Regions from separate parts of the Halomonas sp. 72 genome, predicted to be linked through region 1. Evidence: predicted binding sites of a transcription regulator. Region 1 holds the regulator's gene; each other region holds the start of a gene.
What was found. The regulator FliA, encoded in region 1, starts transcription of late flagellar genes. The targets are predictions, from matches to a motif close to CTAAAGTTNNNNNNNNNNCNGCCGATA.
Positions count from the first base shown of each region.

Region 2: ACT3T6_RS13530 (DUF4019 domain-containing protein) is a predicted target of FliA. The motif match lies at 2,450-2,476, and genes of this name have one in related genera.
Region 3: ACT3T6_RS14300 (flagellin N-terminal helical domain-containing protein) is a predicted target of FliA. The motif match lies at 2,523-2,549, and genes of this name have one in related genera.

Region 1 covers NZ_JBQSYY010000003.1:50,270-55,573, forward strand. Annotated here, with positions in the region: gene flhF (flagellar biosynthesis protein FlhF) at 1-309, shown strand, start outside; gene ACT3T6_RS04055 (hypothetical protein) at 306-884, shown strand; gene ACT3T6_RS04060 (flagellar protein FlhE) at 901-1,302, shown strand; gene ACT3T6_RS04065 (RNA polymerase sigma factor FliA) at 1,329-2,030, shown strand; gene ACT3T6_RS04070 (motility protein A) at 2,074-2,892, shown strand; gene ACT3T6_RS04075 (OmpA/MotB family protein) at 2,897-3,568, shown strand; gene ACT3T6_RS04080 (hypothetical protein) at 3,592-3,783, shown strand; gene ACT3T6_RS04085 (hypothetical protein) at 3,760-4,305, opposite strand; gene ACT3T6_RS04090 (Crp/Fnr family transcriptional regulator) at 4,437-5,180, opposite strand.
Region 2 covers NZ_JBQSYY010000016.1:12,770-18,073, forward strand. Annotated here, with positions in the region: gene mqo (malate dehydrogenase (quinone)) at 1-574, opposite strand, end outside; gene ACT3T6_RS13520 (hypothetical protein) at 596-991, opposite strand; gene ACT3T6_RS13525 (linear amide C-N hydrolase) at 1,264-2,307, shown strand; gene ACT3T6_RS13530 (DUF4019 domain-containing protein) at 2,522-2,926, shown strand; gene ACT3T6_RS13535 (class I SAM-dependent DNA methyltransferase) at 2,927-3,712, opposite strand; gene ACT3T6_RS13540 (carboxymuconolactone decarboxylase family protein) at 3,849-4,304, opposite strand; gene ACT3T6_RS13545 (helix-turn-helix transcriptional regulator) at 4,355-5,158, opposite strand.
Region 3 covers NZ_JBQSYY010000018.1:5,374-10,677, forward strand. Annotated here, with positions in the region: gene ACT3T6_RS14290 (FkbM family methyltransferase) at 1-1,969, shown strand, start outside; partial or broken gene ACT3T6_RS14295 (transposase) at 2,014-2,326, shown strand; gene ACT3T6_RS14300 (flagellin N-terminal helical domain-containing protein) at 2,584-4,470, shown strand; gene ACT3T6_RS14305 (hypothetical protein) at 4,557-4,685, shown strand; gene ACT3T6_RS14310 (hypothetical protein) at 4,746-4,946, shown strand; gene ACT3T6_RS14315 (cell division protein ZipA C-terminal FtsZ-binding domain-containing protein) at 5,089-5,304, shown strand, end outside.

The DNA of each region.
Region 1 (5,304 bases):
ATTCAGCTGCAAAGTGAGGGCCTGGCAGCGCTCACCAAACGCGCGTTGCAGCAGTTTAAAGAGGCCGATAGCGGGGACGTGGATCCAGAAGTACGTCTACTGTTAGCCAGCGGCGTCGCGTCAGTGGTCGGGCATTTGGATAACGCGGATGATGATGAGGCGTCCAGTCTGCGTAGCGATCTACTCAGCCTGTTGGGCACGCGCCGAAAACGCCGCGATACGGCCATGCTGGATGCGTTGATGTACGCCTTTATGGCGCGCGACGCCATTCGCCAATTGGGCAGCGTTAGCCGAGAGGTGAATGTATGAGTCAGGATCAGGCGGCGGGCTTGCGCCAATGGGCCGACAGCCAGCGTCAGAAGCAGGCACCCAGCCAGCCTGATGCGCCGTTGGCAAGTGATATGGAGGTGATGAGCGAAGCGCCTGCGCCCGCGCCAGGTGCTGTTTCGCCCACCCCCACGATTGACGAGCAGCCGGTTGCGAAAGCCCCTTCGCGACCTAAAAAGCCCTTGTATATTATTGGTTTGCCAGGGCAGGGCGCGCAGGCTGTCAAACAGGCTCAACATCGCCTGGCTCAATGGTCTGCGCTGGGCCGTCACTGGGCAGGATCACCTGACGATTGGGATATACAGGCGGTTAGCGTTAATGCGCCTGATCTGGCTCAGCTAAGTGCTCGGCATGCGCGTTGGGCGCTCTGGGTTAACAGCGATGCGGACGCATTTGCCGAGATGTACCGGCTACTTCGCCAGGCGCGTGACAATGGCGGGCCTCGCCGATTATTGGCACTGCACGAGCCCTCTTTGTCGCGCCAAGGCTTGTTGGAAAACTTGCGTGAAGCCGCTAGCCACTATTTGGCCATCGATCTTCTGGTGCTGGCGCGCTGATAAGGAAATATTCGACATGTTAAGCAAGCTATTCAAGATGATGGGTGTTTGCGGGTTGATAGGTCTCATCGGTAGCGCTCAGGCGGCGGGCAGCTGGAGCACCTCGGTGCCGGGCGTGATGGTGGCCATGAGTGACCGGGAAACCCGTAGCCAGTCAATGACGCCACCCGATTCTGTACAGGTGCACAATCGTGTGATTGATCGGATACACTGGCAGCTTGAGGCGCCGCCGGGCAGCGCTATCAACGCATGGCTATGCCATCCGGAGCAGTGTGTGGCTCTCTCGGGAGGGCGCGGAACGGTCACCGAGCTGGCGGGAAGGCAGGTAAGTGCTCCTTTGCAGTTTCGTTTTAAGTTACTGCCTGGACAGCGGCCTGTTCGTGTTCAGGGTCTGCAAGTCATTGTGAACTATCAGTAAAAGTTGTATAGCCGCGAGGCAAAAAGATGTACACAGCACAAGGCAGAATCAAGCAAGGCGAGCTATTCACACAATACATGCCACTGGTAAGACGTCATGCCTTAACACTGCAGGTCAGGTTGCCAGCCAGTATTGAACTTGATGATCTTATTCAGGCGGGCACGGTAGGGCTTTTAGAAGCACTGGGCCGTTTTGATGCCGCTCATGGTGCCAGCTTTGCGACGTTTGCCAGCCAGCGTATCCGTGGGGCGATGGTCGATGAACTGCGTACGCGGGATTGGTTGCCACGCAGCGTGCGCCGCGCTGCGCGCGCTGTGGACGACGCGATCCGGCGGCTAGAGCAGCAGCTCGGGCGCTCGCCGGAAGAGAGTGAAATTGCCTTGGCGCTTGAGATGCCGCTGGGTGATTACCAACAGCTGCTCAACGACACCAATAGCGGTCAGCTATTGCCGTTTGAAGAGTTGGTTGCCGATGGTGGTGAGCCGGTAAGTTTTGATGTGAGCAACTTGCCGTTTGAAAAGCTGCTGGATGAGCAGCAGCGCCAAACATTGGTTGCTGCCATTGAGGCGTTGCCAGAGCGCGAGAAACTGCTCATGGCACTTTATTACCAGGAAGAGCTGAATTTAAAAGAAGTGGGCGCCGTGCTGGGCGTGACCGAGTCGCGTGTGTCTCAGTTGCATAGCCAAGCCATTAGCCGTCTGCGTGCCCGGTTGCATGATTCAGCCTAAACAACCGATACGTTAACTCACAATAACCGGCGAGGAGCCGTTGATGAACCCGTCCACGTTGATAGGTATATTCGCCAGTATGCTGCTGCTAGTAAGCGTGCTGTTCTTTACTGCGGAGTCCCCTGAAAGTTTTATCAATCTGCCGGGCCTGGCGATTGTTATAACCGGTACTCTGGCCGCTACTTTTATAAGCTATCCGCTAAAAGAGGTGTTACGCGTTGTACGCTTGGTAGGGCTTGTCTTTCGGCGTGAAAATACCTATATACGCGACGATATCAACGAGCTGGTCGCCATGTCCCGGCTATGGTTTAAAGGCGATGTGCGTGCAGTCGAACAAGAGTTGGAGCATACGCGCAATCCGTTTTTACGTACCGGTATTCAGTTAGTCATTGCCAATACCAAAGAAGATGAGATCTTCGACATGCTGCGTTGGCGGATTGCCCGGCTCAAGGCTCGCGAGCACGCAGAAGCCCAGATTTTTCGCACCATGGCGACCTATGCGCCAGCGTTTGGCATGATTGGCACGCTGGTGGGATTGGTTAATATGCTGGAAGTCATGGATGCCGGTGACCTGGATGTCATTGGCCCCCGTATGGCGGTGGCGCTGCTCACCACCTTCTACGGTATTTTGCTGGCGAATCTGGTGTTTAAACCCATCGCGGTGAAGCTAGAACGACGTACAGAAGAGCGCCTGATTACCATGAACATGGTGCTGGAAGGTATTTCACTGATCACCAAGCGCCGCCTGCCCTCTTTTATTGAGGAAACGCTCAATTCATTTATCGCCAACTATAACGATGAGATTCGCGATGCCACTATAAAGCCCCGGCCTGATACACCAAGCGCGACGGCAAAGGGCTAAGGCGATGCTGGATAACAATACGCGCCATGCGCTGGAGCTTCCCGCCGGGCAGGGTGAAAGCGATGAGAGCTGGCTGACCAGTTATCTGGACGTGCTCACCCTGCTGATTACGCTGTTTGTTTTGTTGCTGGCTTTGGCTCCCCCCGGTGGTAATGAAGCACTTGAGGGTGAGGAAGCGTCCATGGCCAGCGTGATTAGCTCACTGCCCTTGGCAACGCTTGCCACCGGTATTCACCCGCGCCATAGCGGGTTGCAGCCCCAGATGGCGGCATTGGATATTCCCGGCGTCAGCGTATCGCAGGGCCAGGAGGGCGTAACGCTACGCATTGATGATAGCCTTTTATTTCCCAGTGGCGAGGCAGTGCTCACCTCTCTAGGCCAAGAGGTGATAGAAAGTCTTGTCGATGTGTTCGCGGCCTTTGATGGTCAGGTTTCCGTTGAAGGACATACTGACAATCTTCCTATTGCGACCACTCGGTTCCCTTCCAACTGGGAACTCTCCGCCGGACGTGCGATTGCCGTTATGCGCCACCTGGAAGGTCAGGGCATAGCGATTTCTCGAATGCGGGCCGTTGGTTATGCGGATACTCAACCTATGGAGAGCAACGCAACACCTGAAGGGCGAGCTGCTAACCGGCGCGTTGAACTGTTGTTACGACAACAGCCAGAAGGGTGAGTGGACTGCTCAAGGCTGGGGTTGTGCCTAAGCATCCCCTTCTGCTGCAGTCGTATGCTGCCCTGTTGGTGCTTGATGTCGATCGTCGGCGCATCCAGGCGACCAGTACAAATCTGGCCGCGCTGATGGGACTCTCACGCCAATCGGTAACGTTAACCCAATTGCTGGGGACGCGTTTAATCCAGCGACTTTCAGGGCGACGCGGTTTCACATAGCGTTTGCATGCGCTCAATCGCTTGATCGGCGCCTTCAAGCTGAAACGTCATGTACCAGGGGGGCTGTTCGCCTCGATCAAACCCCAGGAAAAGTTGCTCGCCTTGTTCCATCTGGTGCATTAGCGTCTGCATATCAGCAAGATAAAAGTGTACGTAAAAGCCGTTATCGCCTCGCTCGGTGATGAATTCTGCCATGGTATCGACCGCGGGCTGCTCATCGATACGCAGCCGGGTCGGCACCAGGTTGACGGTTTTACTTTCGCCTTGCTGCTCCTCCAGCGTGACACGCACTTCAAGCCACGGTAAATCACACACGTTTTGGGTGGCATTCAGGCTGAGTGTCGCGTCGGAATAACTATGGGTTTCAACGGCGCGAAAGTGGTGCTCATTACCCAGCGTTAACGCCATTGATTGCCACTGGCCATGCGACTGTATGTCCTCCATATTAAAGTTCGCCGCCTGTGTTAACGGTGCAATAAGTAGAAGGGTGGCGCTTGCCAAGGCTGTTGAATAGGGTGTCATGTCAGCACATCAAGGTTGGGTAAGAAAAGCCCAGCGTTTATGACGGGTTTGCCCGCAGCAAAGGCGCCGGGTGCTTTCTATAAACCACTACCGCCCGTGGCAGCACGTGGTAATGGTAGTGGTAATGGCCACTAGGCAGAAAGTTCGAATAATGGCCTAACGTCGTCATTAAGATAACAGTCATCAAACTCGCCGACTGCCGCCAGTGCTTGAAGATCAGGAATCGTAACGTTGTGACGATCACGAAATACCAGACCTTCTTCGCTCAGCAAGCTAAAGGTGCGGCTAACATGTACAGGGCTTAAGCCCAGAATGTCAGCTAGCTGCTCTTGAGAGAGCGGGAGTCGAAGCTGCCCGTCGGTATGGCTATTGGTCTGGCGCAGTCTCAAATACATTTCGTACAGGAAGTGCGCTGTTTTTTGCCGAGCACTGCGTCGGGCAAGCGTTACTAGTCGTTCGGTGAGCAGTGCCTGGTGACGGCTGGTGATCGCAAATACCACCGAGGTTAGTGGCACCGACTGACGAAATACGTCAAGCAGGCGTTTGTGCGGAAAATGACAGATTACGCCATCGGTAATCATGCGAACACTTTCCAGACGTTGCGAAAACGCGAACTCACGCAGGCCAATAATATCGCCAGGCAAATAAATTTCCAGAATCTGTCGATCACCGTTTTCAAGGTGGCGATAGGAGTAGGCCCAACCACTTTTCAAGGTGCAAAATTCGCCAGCCGGATCACCGAGTTCCCATAGCAGTGAGCCCGCTGTGATATCCGTAGGGCTCTCTTCCAGGGACGCTAACAGGGCTTTATCTGCCGTGCTTAATGAGCAGTAGTGGCTGAAGTGGTGAAGAATGCAGCTTTGATCTTCGCTCACAGCTTGATCTCCATGAGTGTTGCCTAACAAATATCAAGTTATTTGGCGAATGACGATAAGCAATTAATCGCGCACTGCACTGCCCGATGACCTTGATACAGGGGCGAATCGGCTAAATTATGGC
Region 2 (5,304 bases), on a different contig from region 1:
GGGTAAGCGCGCCATAGTCGACATCAGACCCTGATACGATACGCGTCGCCGCGACGGGCTCGCCATCGCTGCGTCCTTCCATGATGAGCGGGGTCCACTGCTCAATCTGCGCGGGGTCTTCGCTATATTCCATGCCGTGATAGCAGTGGTGCGATGACATCTGTTTAAAGCGCTGGCGTAGATAGTTGACGTTATCCTCGCCCCAGACAAAGCTCATGTGCGGGCAGGGATTAATAAATGCCTGTGGGTTGGGAATGGCCCCTTTCTTGACCAGATAGGTCCAGAGTTGGCGTGAAATATCGAACTCTGTGTTGACCTCCAGCGCCTTGCTGATATCAACCGTGCCGTCTGAGCGAGCAGGGGTGTAGTTCATTTCGCAGTTGGCGGCATGCCCGGTACCTGCGTTATTCCAACCATTGGAGCTTTCCTGGGCGCAATCTTTCAGTGTTTCCAGCACCACAATCTTGAGTGAAGGTTCTAGCTCTTTGAGAAGAGTTGCGAGCGTGGCGCTCATGATGCCCGCGCCGACCATTACAATATCTGCCCGCTCGGGAATCTGTGCTGATGTAGGCATGAACGTTCTCCGCTTAGGAACTCAGCACTTGCTTGATGCGCTGATAAAGGGAAGGTCAATATCCTGCGGCACTATGGCATACACGCGTCGCCAGGGCTGGTTATCGATTAGATGCCAGCGGTGGCCGCCACCTGTGGTGTCTTCCGCCAATAAAATGTCGCCGGGGTGCAGCGTGAATGAGTCGCCCGTGCGCGTCTCGAAAGTGAGTGTGCCGCTAAGCGTTAAGACGAATTGACGGTTAGGAGCGTCATGCCAGCTAAAGCTGCCGCCTTCGCTTGTTTCGCGAAAGGAGATGCTGGTCGTTTCGATGACATCACTGAGCAAGTCATGGCGCTCACCTTTGGGAAGATCAATCCATCCTTCTTCAAAACACGATTGATGGTTACTGCCTGTCCATAACCTTACACATCGGAACATTACTGACTCCTGATTGTGAGTAGTGACAAAACATGATGAAAAATAGAACAATCATCTGAGTTTAAATACTAGTTCGGATTTTGTGCAATAAGGTGCGTGACCAAAGCTAAATTTATGCCTAAGGTGAAGTGGGTTTGATAATTTAAATATGGGCATGGGCTGGGGATTCCATGCCGCTATTCTTTTTATAAAAAAGGGGTTGGCGCTTTTCTGGTTAGCCGCCAATTATCTCTGGCAGGCTCTATAACGTTTGTAAATAAAAGGAAACCACCATGGGAATCAAAAAAAAATTAACGCTAGCGGCAAGCATGTGTGCCTTGTTCGTGGCCATCACAGCGGATGCATGCACGCGCGCGGTATATCAGGGCCCTGATGACATGATTATCACGGCGCGCTCCATGGATTGGAGGGACGAAATACATCCGAACCTATGGCTGTTTCCAAAGGGAATGGAGCGCGATGGTGCGGCTGGACCCAACTCCGTTACTTGGACATCCCAGTATGGAAGTGTCGTTACCAGCGCGTTTGATATCTCAAGCACTGATGGCATGAACGAAAAAGGCTTGGTGGCTAACCTGCTATGGCTTGCTGAGGCAGAGTATCCTGAATTTGGGCCGGATGACGAGGGGCTTTCCGTGGCTGCCTGGGTCCAGTATGTTTTGGATAATTTTGCGACCGTTGATGAGGCGGTGGAGGCGCTGCGCGATGAGCCCTTTGTGGTCGTCTCTGCTGAAATACCGGGCACCACTCGATTTGCTACGCTTCACTTGTCAATTTCAGATGCCAAGGGTGATAGCGCAATATTTGAGTATATCGGCGGTAAACTCACTATTCATCACGATACGTCATACAATGTGGTGACAAACTCGCCCACCTTCGAGCAGCAACTGACGCTGGATGACTACTGGAGACAGATCGGTGGTTTGGTCATGCTGCCTGGCACAAACCGTGCCGCAGATCGATTTGTCAGAGCGTCGTTCTACATGGATGCCATCCCTAAAACGAGCGATACAAGAGTCGCTGTTGGCAGTGCATTTAGCGTGATTCGCAATGCGTCTGTTCCTTTCGGCATCTCATCAGAAGAGGAGCCGAATATTTCTTCCACCAGGTGGAGAGCGGTATCTGATCAGAAACACCTTGTTTATTATTTCGAGACGGCACTTACGCCTAACACGTTTTGGGTGGATATGAAGGATGCCGACTTTACTGAGGGCGTGCCTGTTCGCAAACTGAGCCTCAAGAATAACAGTGTTTATGCAGGCAATACGGTCAACGCGTTTGAGGACGCCGAGCCCTTTGAGTTTGCTGGCCTGTAAGGTGCGTTAAGGGCATTTTTTTGCTAGTTAGCGCATGAAATAGCCCCCTGTGTCGCGGTTAGCGCAGGGGGCTTTCTCTTACTTAATAAAGCCAAGGGATAGAAAAAACTGCGGTTAGCTTGTTCGATTATTGTGATTAATACTAAAGTAATGGCGGCTGGTACCGATATTAAATTAAGCACACCTATTTACTGATCGCTGCCTAGAGTTATCCATGCCAAAAATCGTGATCTGTTTCATTACAGCCCTGCTACTGCTGGCACCGTATGCTCAAGCGAACACCGATGCGGCTGAGGCCGCGGCGCTGGCATGGCTTGATGCAATCGATAGTGGCGAGTATGAGCTGGCTTGGGAGGAGTCATCACCGCTTCTTAAGAGTCCGCTTTCGCCCAGTATGCTAGAGCGGATCATTAGCGCAGCGCGCCGTGACTTCGGGTCGGTGGAGGCAAGACGCCGCACACGCGTCATCACGCAAACCTCTATGCCCGGCGCTCCCAAAAATGATTACAAAAAGTTCATCTACCAAACGCGTTTTGCCAACAAGTCTGATATTACCGAAACCATTACGCCGCACTTTGAAGACGGCGTTTGGAAAGTAAGTGGGTACTATGTGAACTGATCAGCAACAAGTGGATTGCCCCGTTGCTACAACCGTGGGGGGGTGAATCTTCACGCAGGCAAAAATGGCGTTCCCCGAAGTGGTGTTCCACGGCGTGATAGCTTCAAAGTTGTGCTCGAATACATGCACTTCAAAGTAGGGCTCAAGCAGCGTAATTAGCTCAGCAAAACTAACCGCGACCATGGGGTGCTCATCGTTCCATACTTGGGTATCGCACGCGTTGGTTTTTGCAATACTAAGTTTGAGGGCCTGTTTTTCACCGCTACCGCTGTAATGCCACCCGGAACGAAACGTGAAGGCATCGTCGGCTTTTTTAACGGTGTGGCTCACAAACAGATTGTTATCGATTTTATCTTTATCGACTGCGTTGAAGCAGAAAACCCCGCCACTCATTAAGGCGCTGTGCGCACTTTCAATACACGCTTTGAGCTTTTCAATTCCGTCGCTGTAGTGAATCGAATATAAAAAACAGGTAATCAAATCCTGCGGGTCGCTTACCTGGAAGTTGCCCATGTCCTGACACGTAAACTGGGCCTCAGGGCAACGTGTGGCAGCAATATCCAGCATGGGCTGGTTAATATCCAGCCCGCTGCTCACATAGCCATTATCAATAAAATGGCGAACATGAGGCCCGGTACCACACGCGACATCGAGGTGAAGGTTGCCACCGTTACCAAAAATTTGGTGAAGCCTTTGCACGGCGTTGCTTTGCGCCCGGTAGTCGATGTCTTCGCACATCACATCGTAATAGCCAGAAAGGTCGGTATAGAGTGCGTTAAAGGACATGGCGGCCTGGGTAGCTTGGGAGTGAGGGTGGCGCATAGTAAACGAGTGGAGTGGCTTTTAGAAGCCAGCCGTGCGGAAGGGAATTTTGATCAAGACATCGCAGGCCGTCGCACAGGCTTGCGATGTCTTTTTCGGTTTATAGCGAGATGTCAGGCGCAAACTGCATACTTACCGCCACCCGGTTCCAACTATTAATGGCTAGAATCACCGTGGTTAGCTCAAGAAGGTCCTGTTCGCCAAAGGCAGCCAGAGCATTCTGGTAGACGCTGTCGCTAACAGACTGTTGGCTGATTAAGGTAAGCGCTTCGGCCCACTCAAGGGCTGCACGTTCCTGTTTATTGAAGCAGGGGGCTTCCCGCCAGGCAGGCAGTACATCCAGTCTTACCTGATGCTCGCCGTCGTCTCGGGCTTCCTGAGTATGCATATGCTGGCAGAAGCAGCACTGGTTGATTTGGGAAACGCGTAGCTTAACGAGGTGGATGATGGCAGGCGTTACCGCGCTATTAGCCGCTACTTCGCCCAGAGGCACCAAATGTTTAGCAAGGCGAGGGGTTAGCTTGTAAACGGCTTGTCGAGAAATACGCTGAGACATGGCAGTGACCTCGTTGATTGGTGAGGTCTCAGCTTATAAAGGTGTGCGTACTACGCCTTGTAAATTTGCGACAACTTGCGCTGGCGGTAAGAGGCGGGTGTTTCGTTGGTAAAAGATTGGAAGGCGTGGGTAAAGTGTGGCTGATCATAGTAGCCACAGTGGAGCGCTATTTCTGATAGCGGCCGGTCAGCTTCAAGTAAGCACCGTCGCGCTCGGTTGAGGCGAGCATACGTCACCAACGCGCCTGGCGAGACACCGACTTCACGTTTTAATCGACGTTCCAGGGTGCGTCGGGTTAACCCAACATTGGCAGCTAACTGCTCAGGTGGGAGCTGTAACTGGTTAATCGCCTGGATGATTCCTGGCACAGGGCTTTTACTCGTTAGTCGACTTTTGAGTAAACCCAGAAGCCATGTTTCAAGCAGGGCTAATCCTTTGGGTGCATCAAGCTGATAAAGGCGCTCCACCACCGGCATTAAACTGTCCATCCAGGAGGGGTTTATGTCATCGCCCAAGCAAAGATGCGCGTCTATACACTGTTCCGGGGCTAAGCCCAGGAGGCTATACATACTGGTCGGTTTAAACCGAATGCCCATCCGGGGGGTGGACGTATCAAACGTCTCAAGCAACATGTGTCTGTTAAAGCAGAGCGTGACGATGGGACGAGAGCTTCCAAGGTGAATGGTGAGGCTGGCGCCTGCATCGGGGTAAAGCTTTTCTACGATGGGGTGCGCAAGGGTGCTTTGCCCGCCCATCGACCAAAGGCATTGCACCCATGTGCGAAGGTTGGTGTTGGGCAGGCGCTGCTGGAAATTCAAATGAACGGCGTTACCGGGCAGAATAAAGTGGGCCATGGCGACAACCTGCTTTGTTGATGAATGGACTTCATCGCATAAGCTGTATTAAAGCCTAAACACAGGGGCTGGGAAAGTGGCTATGCTTGGACAGTGAAGTTCTCACTTCGCAATGAACTGTTTAATCATCAATCCACGTGGTTGAG
Region 3 (5,304 bases), on a different contig from region 1:
GCTACAGTCCGCCGATGCGCTATTTTTACCCAGCCATGCGCGGATGAGCACGCTCTCTGATCAACAGCGAATCAAGCTCGCATTTTTGCTGCATACCGTATATGGCATCAAGGATATGGCGTATCACGTCTTGGCGGGAGCTGATACGGAGAAAGCTGAACAGTATTTGTTTACGGAAAAATTACTGGAATCCAGTACTGATGATTCTGCTAGCAATAACCTGGATGAAGCTGCTTCTGAAATGGCTTGCTCCTCGGTAAGCCAAAGGCAGCCTGTCGCTGATAATATTTCTCAAGATATTGATGCGCTCTTAAGTAGCGATACTGTGTTCCAACAAAAAAGTGTAGACAAGGCCGCTGGGAATGATGCTAAGCCTGTTTCAACGCCTACTAGCGCACAGACGAATAAAAAAACTACAAACTTGTGGGAGCTTGAGGAGCCAATCCAGGTAGTGGATGTCGGCGCAAACCCTATTGATGGAACGCCGCCTTATGCCGGGCTTCTTAAGCGTGGTTTGGTGAGTCTAGTGGGTTTTGAGCCACAGAAAGAGGCCTTGCAAAAGCTGCTAGAGATGAAAGGCCCCAATGAAACGTACCTACCACATGCGGTTGGCACCGGCGAGCGGACTAAACTTTATATCTGCCAAGCTTCAGGCATGACTTCAACACTTAAACCTAATAATCAGGTGCTTGATCACTTTCAGGGCTATCCGATTTGGGGGAAAGTTAAATCGATCGAAGAAATCGATACTGTCCGGCTGGATGATGTCGCTCAAATTCAGAATATCGATTGGTTAAAAATTGATATTCAAGGCGGCGAATTAAATGTTTTCAAAAATGCTGAAAATAAGCTAAAAAATGCATTGGTTATTCAAACTGAAGTAAATTTCATACAGCTTTATGAAAATCAGCCTCTTTTCGCTGAGATTGATCAATGGATGCGCGCAAATGGCTTTATGCTGCACACGCTTTTGGAGCAAAGAAGGCGCCTGTATGCGCCGATGAAAATCAATGGTGGAATTCATCAGGGTATCAATCAATTGACAACTGCGGATGCAGTTTATGTGAAAGATATTAACCGGGTGACTGAACTCACTGAAGATGAAGTTAAAAAGATGGCTTTCATCTTACATGAGGCTTATGGAAGTTATGATTTTTCTCTTCGCTTGATAAAAACTTTCCTGGTTGATAGTTTTGAAAATGAATATGTTAAAAAAGTAAATAAGCAATTGCCTTTAGTTGTAAATAAAAATGTAGATTTTTCTTTACAGCATTGCTTTGTTGTGGGTTGTGGGCATACAGGCACCACATTGATTGCAACGATTCTGGGCGAGAATGATGCTATATATTCGATTAAAAGAGAAACAGGCTGGTTTTTAGATAACCAAGATATTGATAGTGATTTGTATAAAGAGGAGTTGCTCGCCAGAGGGTTGTGTAGTGATTGGCTTTGTGAAAAAACACCTCGCCATGTGTATTGTTATGAAAAAATAATGGCGAGATTTACTGATGCTAAATTTATAGTAATGACAAGAGAAGCAAAAGATGTTGTTGCTTCAATCAAAAATCGTACTGGCGATTTTTCTCAGGCATTGAATCGATGGCTAAACGATAGTAAGAAGTCTCTGGAGGTAAGTAGGCAGAAAAATTCGCTTTTGATACACTATGAAGATGTTGTTATCGATACCGAGAACACTATTCAAAAAATGTGTGACTGTTTAGGTGTTCCATTTTCTCAAGCCATGCTTAACTACCATGAGTCAAAAAAGGACTGGTTTGGCGTCCATCCGCAAAAAACTGATGGCAAGGGTGAGCAAGCTCACTTAGAGCGCCGTGCTTGGCAAATGCAGCAGCCAATTCAAGATAGAAGGGGGATTTGGAAAGATATATTAACCAAAGAAGAAGCAGAAACGGTTGATGAAGCATCTAGAAAAATTATGCTTGAGTTAGAGCGTATTTCAAAACCTTGAAAAATGACTTTCTCATTTGCAGCCTGAACGTATGACTTCAAAGGTTGTTTCAGACGAACTTTGGGCCATTTCTGTTACCTACGCCCCAAGTCAGTGCTCGTGGCGGCAGGTCACCTATAGCCTATCGCACTGCACTGACAGGCATTGTTTTCGTCCTTCGTTCAGGCATTCCATGGCGCATACTGCCGCAGAAAATAGGAGTGGTTCGGGCGTCACCTGCTGGCGACGATGACGGGATTGGCAGCAAGCAGGTGTATGGAATGCCTGCATCAAACCCTCTTGCAGCCATTGCACAGCGCTGACAGGCTCGACTGGTCAAGAGCTTGCATGGACAGCGCTACCGTGTCAGCCAAAAAAAGGGCAGCTATCGGCGTCGACAACCTTGCTGGATCAATCATGCCGTAGGCGAAACATTCAACCCCGTATCGCGCGGTGAGGTGTTGAAACGTGTTTTTGGCAGATTTTTTAGTTGTGTGCATAGATTCTGTGGATAAGGGGAGGGAGTTAATAGCTCTCCATACCTGACGACCAGTTGAGTTCTTGTAACTCACTGGTAAAGTTTTTTATAGCCGGGCCGATAAGCAAGTAATTACTACTAATAGGCAGGCCCGTTAATGGCGTCGATCCATACCAATTTGCCATCTATGAACGGCCAGGCGAACCTGAAGCGTAATCAGTCTGCGCTGGCGACATCCATGGAGCGCCTTTCATCCGGCTTGCGTATCAACGGCGCTAAGGATGATGCCGCAGGCCAGGCAATTGCTAACCGCATGACCAGCCAGATTAGCGGGCGCGGCATGGCGATGCGTAATGCCAACGATGGCATATCGTTGTCGCAAACCGCACAAGGCGTGCTGGAGGCGGTGAACGGTAAGTTGCAGCGTATCCGTGAGCTTACTGTGCAGGGATTGAGTGAAATTTATAACGGCGAAATGGGCGACCGTATCCAGGCGGAGATTAATCTCAACCTGAAGGAAATCGAGCGCTTGAACCAGGTTGCCGAATATAACGGCATTCCGCTTCTGGATGGCACAGCGGGGCATCTTTCCCTGCAAGTAGGCGCCAACGATGGCGAAACCCTGAACGTTAATTTAGGCGCCCCCGGCTTTAGTGTGCAAACACTGGGGCTTAAGGATTTTACCTTTCAGGGCGAACCCGGCACCATCACGCATACTGACACACTGCCGGGCCGCTCGGCGCGTATTCCTATCGACGATGCGGAGTATTCACGCGTTGCTTATGTGCCTGCTGATAACGAACCACATTTAGTGCGCTTCAATAACCGCGATGTTATCCAGCTAGGTGGCGATGGCGGGCAGCTTAAAAATGTATCGATTAGCGCATCACACGATACGGATACCCGCAATAACGACGTAACGATTAATGTTCGAGAGGCAGTGACTGAACGCACATTAGGTGAAGTTATATACTCCCGAAGCGCTGTCGACTTGGACGGCAATAGTTGGCCGTTAGGTAGCGCGGATATCGTACGTTCGGGAGGAGAGTATTGGATAGCGCGTGGGAGCGACTATACGCCCGTTGAACTTATCATGGATAACAGCCAGCGAAGTGTGGTGGCTCAGGTGCTGGAAGACACGCATGTAGCCCCGGCTGATATGCCAGGCCCCATTAGTGAAGTACGTTATATGCCAGCAGTGCAAAAAGGCAGCGCGGACTATAGCCTGACTCTGGATGGTCAGGATGAAAGCAACAGCGGCAGCATCTCTCTAGTACAGTTAAATAGCACTTATTATGTCGAAGAGCAGTTGGCGGGGGAGCAGTATGCGTATTATCCCGCTGATGTGACCAGCCAAACAGGTGGTTCGGAGAGTACGTTCACCGTGGTAAGTGAGCGTACACCAATGGGGGCGGTCACCGACCAGCCTTTTGTTGCTGGGTCATCGTTCGTGCATTTTAAGCCGAGTAATGCCAATGTGCAGGTTAACTATGTCGAGTTAAACGGCACAACGCATCAAGATGTCATGGCAGCTGAGCCTGAAAATGGTTACGTGTTTAATTTAAACGCCTTGTCAAATGGCAGCGGTGCGATGAAAACAGCCAACATCGTGCTGAACCAAAAAGGCGAGCATTTGCTGCAAACCGTTAATGGAAACGGTGACGTAATCCTTTATTACCCAGTGCGTAGTTCACTGAGTACAAACGTGGATAACAACCTGACCACGGTAACAATACGTGAGACAGATGAAGCACGCCGCATCCGCAACCCTGCTGATCCACTGGCGACATTAGACCGAGCAATCGCCCAAGTGGATAACAAGCGCAGCGAGTTTGGCGCTCTGGATAACCGGCTATTAGCCATCATTGAAAATCATGACGAAACCAATCGTCACCTTTCCGCCGCCCGCTCGCGCATTATGGATGCTGACTACGCCGTGGAAGTGACCAACATGACCAAAGCACAGATTCTGGAGCAGGCAGGTGCTTCTGTACTGGCCCAAGCAAACCAGATCCCGCAGAACGTTCTGTCTCTGTTGGGTTGATCTGAAGATTGATGATAAAGCCCATGCTTAATTGCTAGGCACCCTAAACCGGCTCCTTCATGGGGCCGGTTTTTTTAGGGGGTCGTGTGAAAACGAATGTGCAGGCTATTTCTGCCTACGATGTTATTTATGATGTAGTGCCTAATTCTGATGTTGTTGAAAAGCAGGAGGGAAGCAACCTTGATGTTGAAAATGCTGCTCAGCTTTATCGGTGAGTGCAAGTTCATCAGAAGGCGGATTAAGCGCTTTGCAGCGTACAAGCCAAGAGAGTGAATATGCTTCCCAGTGAACATGAACGCGTGGTGCTTGAGCTGGAAACGCTCATCTGTGAAACCCAAACAACCATCGAGCAGGCCGAAACCCACGGGCTAGATACAACCATGCCCGATGATTATGCCCACCTTCTTGATATCCTCGATAAAGCGATCAAGCAGCAGCACGACCATACGTTAGCGATGCTGGAAAACGACGGCTAGCGGTTAATTTTACACACATGCAACGGATGTTTTGCCTTGCTCGCGTCTCCATCATGCCACTAATTGCCTAGCTCGCTAAAATTGCTTTTTTGCCATACTGGCCGATACTTTTCGTCTAACAATAAAACGTGGGTTATAAGCAATGAATGCGCATACGCTGGCGCTGACCTGTGCCATTGGGGCCGGGTGGTTAAGCTTTAATACATTGGTGGTGGCTGGTTATTTATTGGTATATAAAAGAGAGACGCTGGGGCTGGGAGAGCGGAATAGCTTTTGGCTAACGGTTGCGGGTAAACGTGATGAAAAATCCGCGGCTTCCCCTGCGGTTCCCCCACGCTCACAGCCTAGCCAAAAGCCT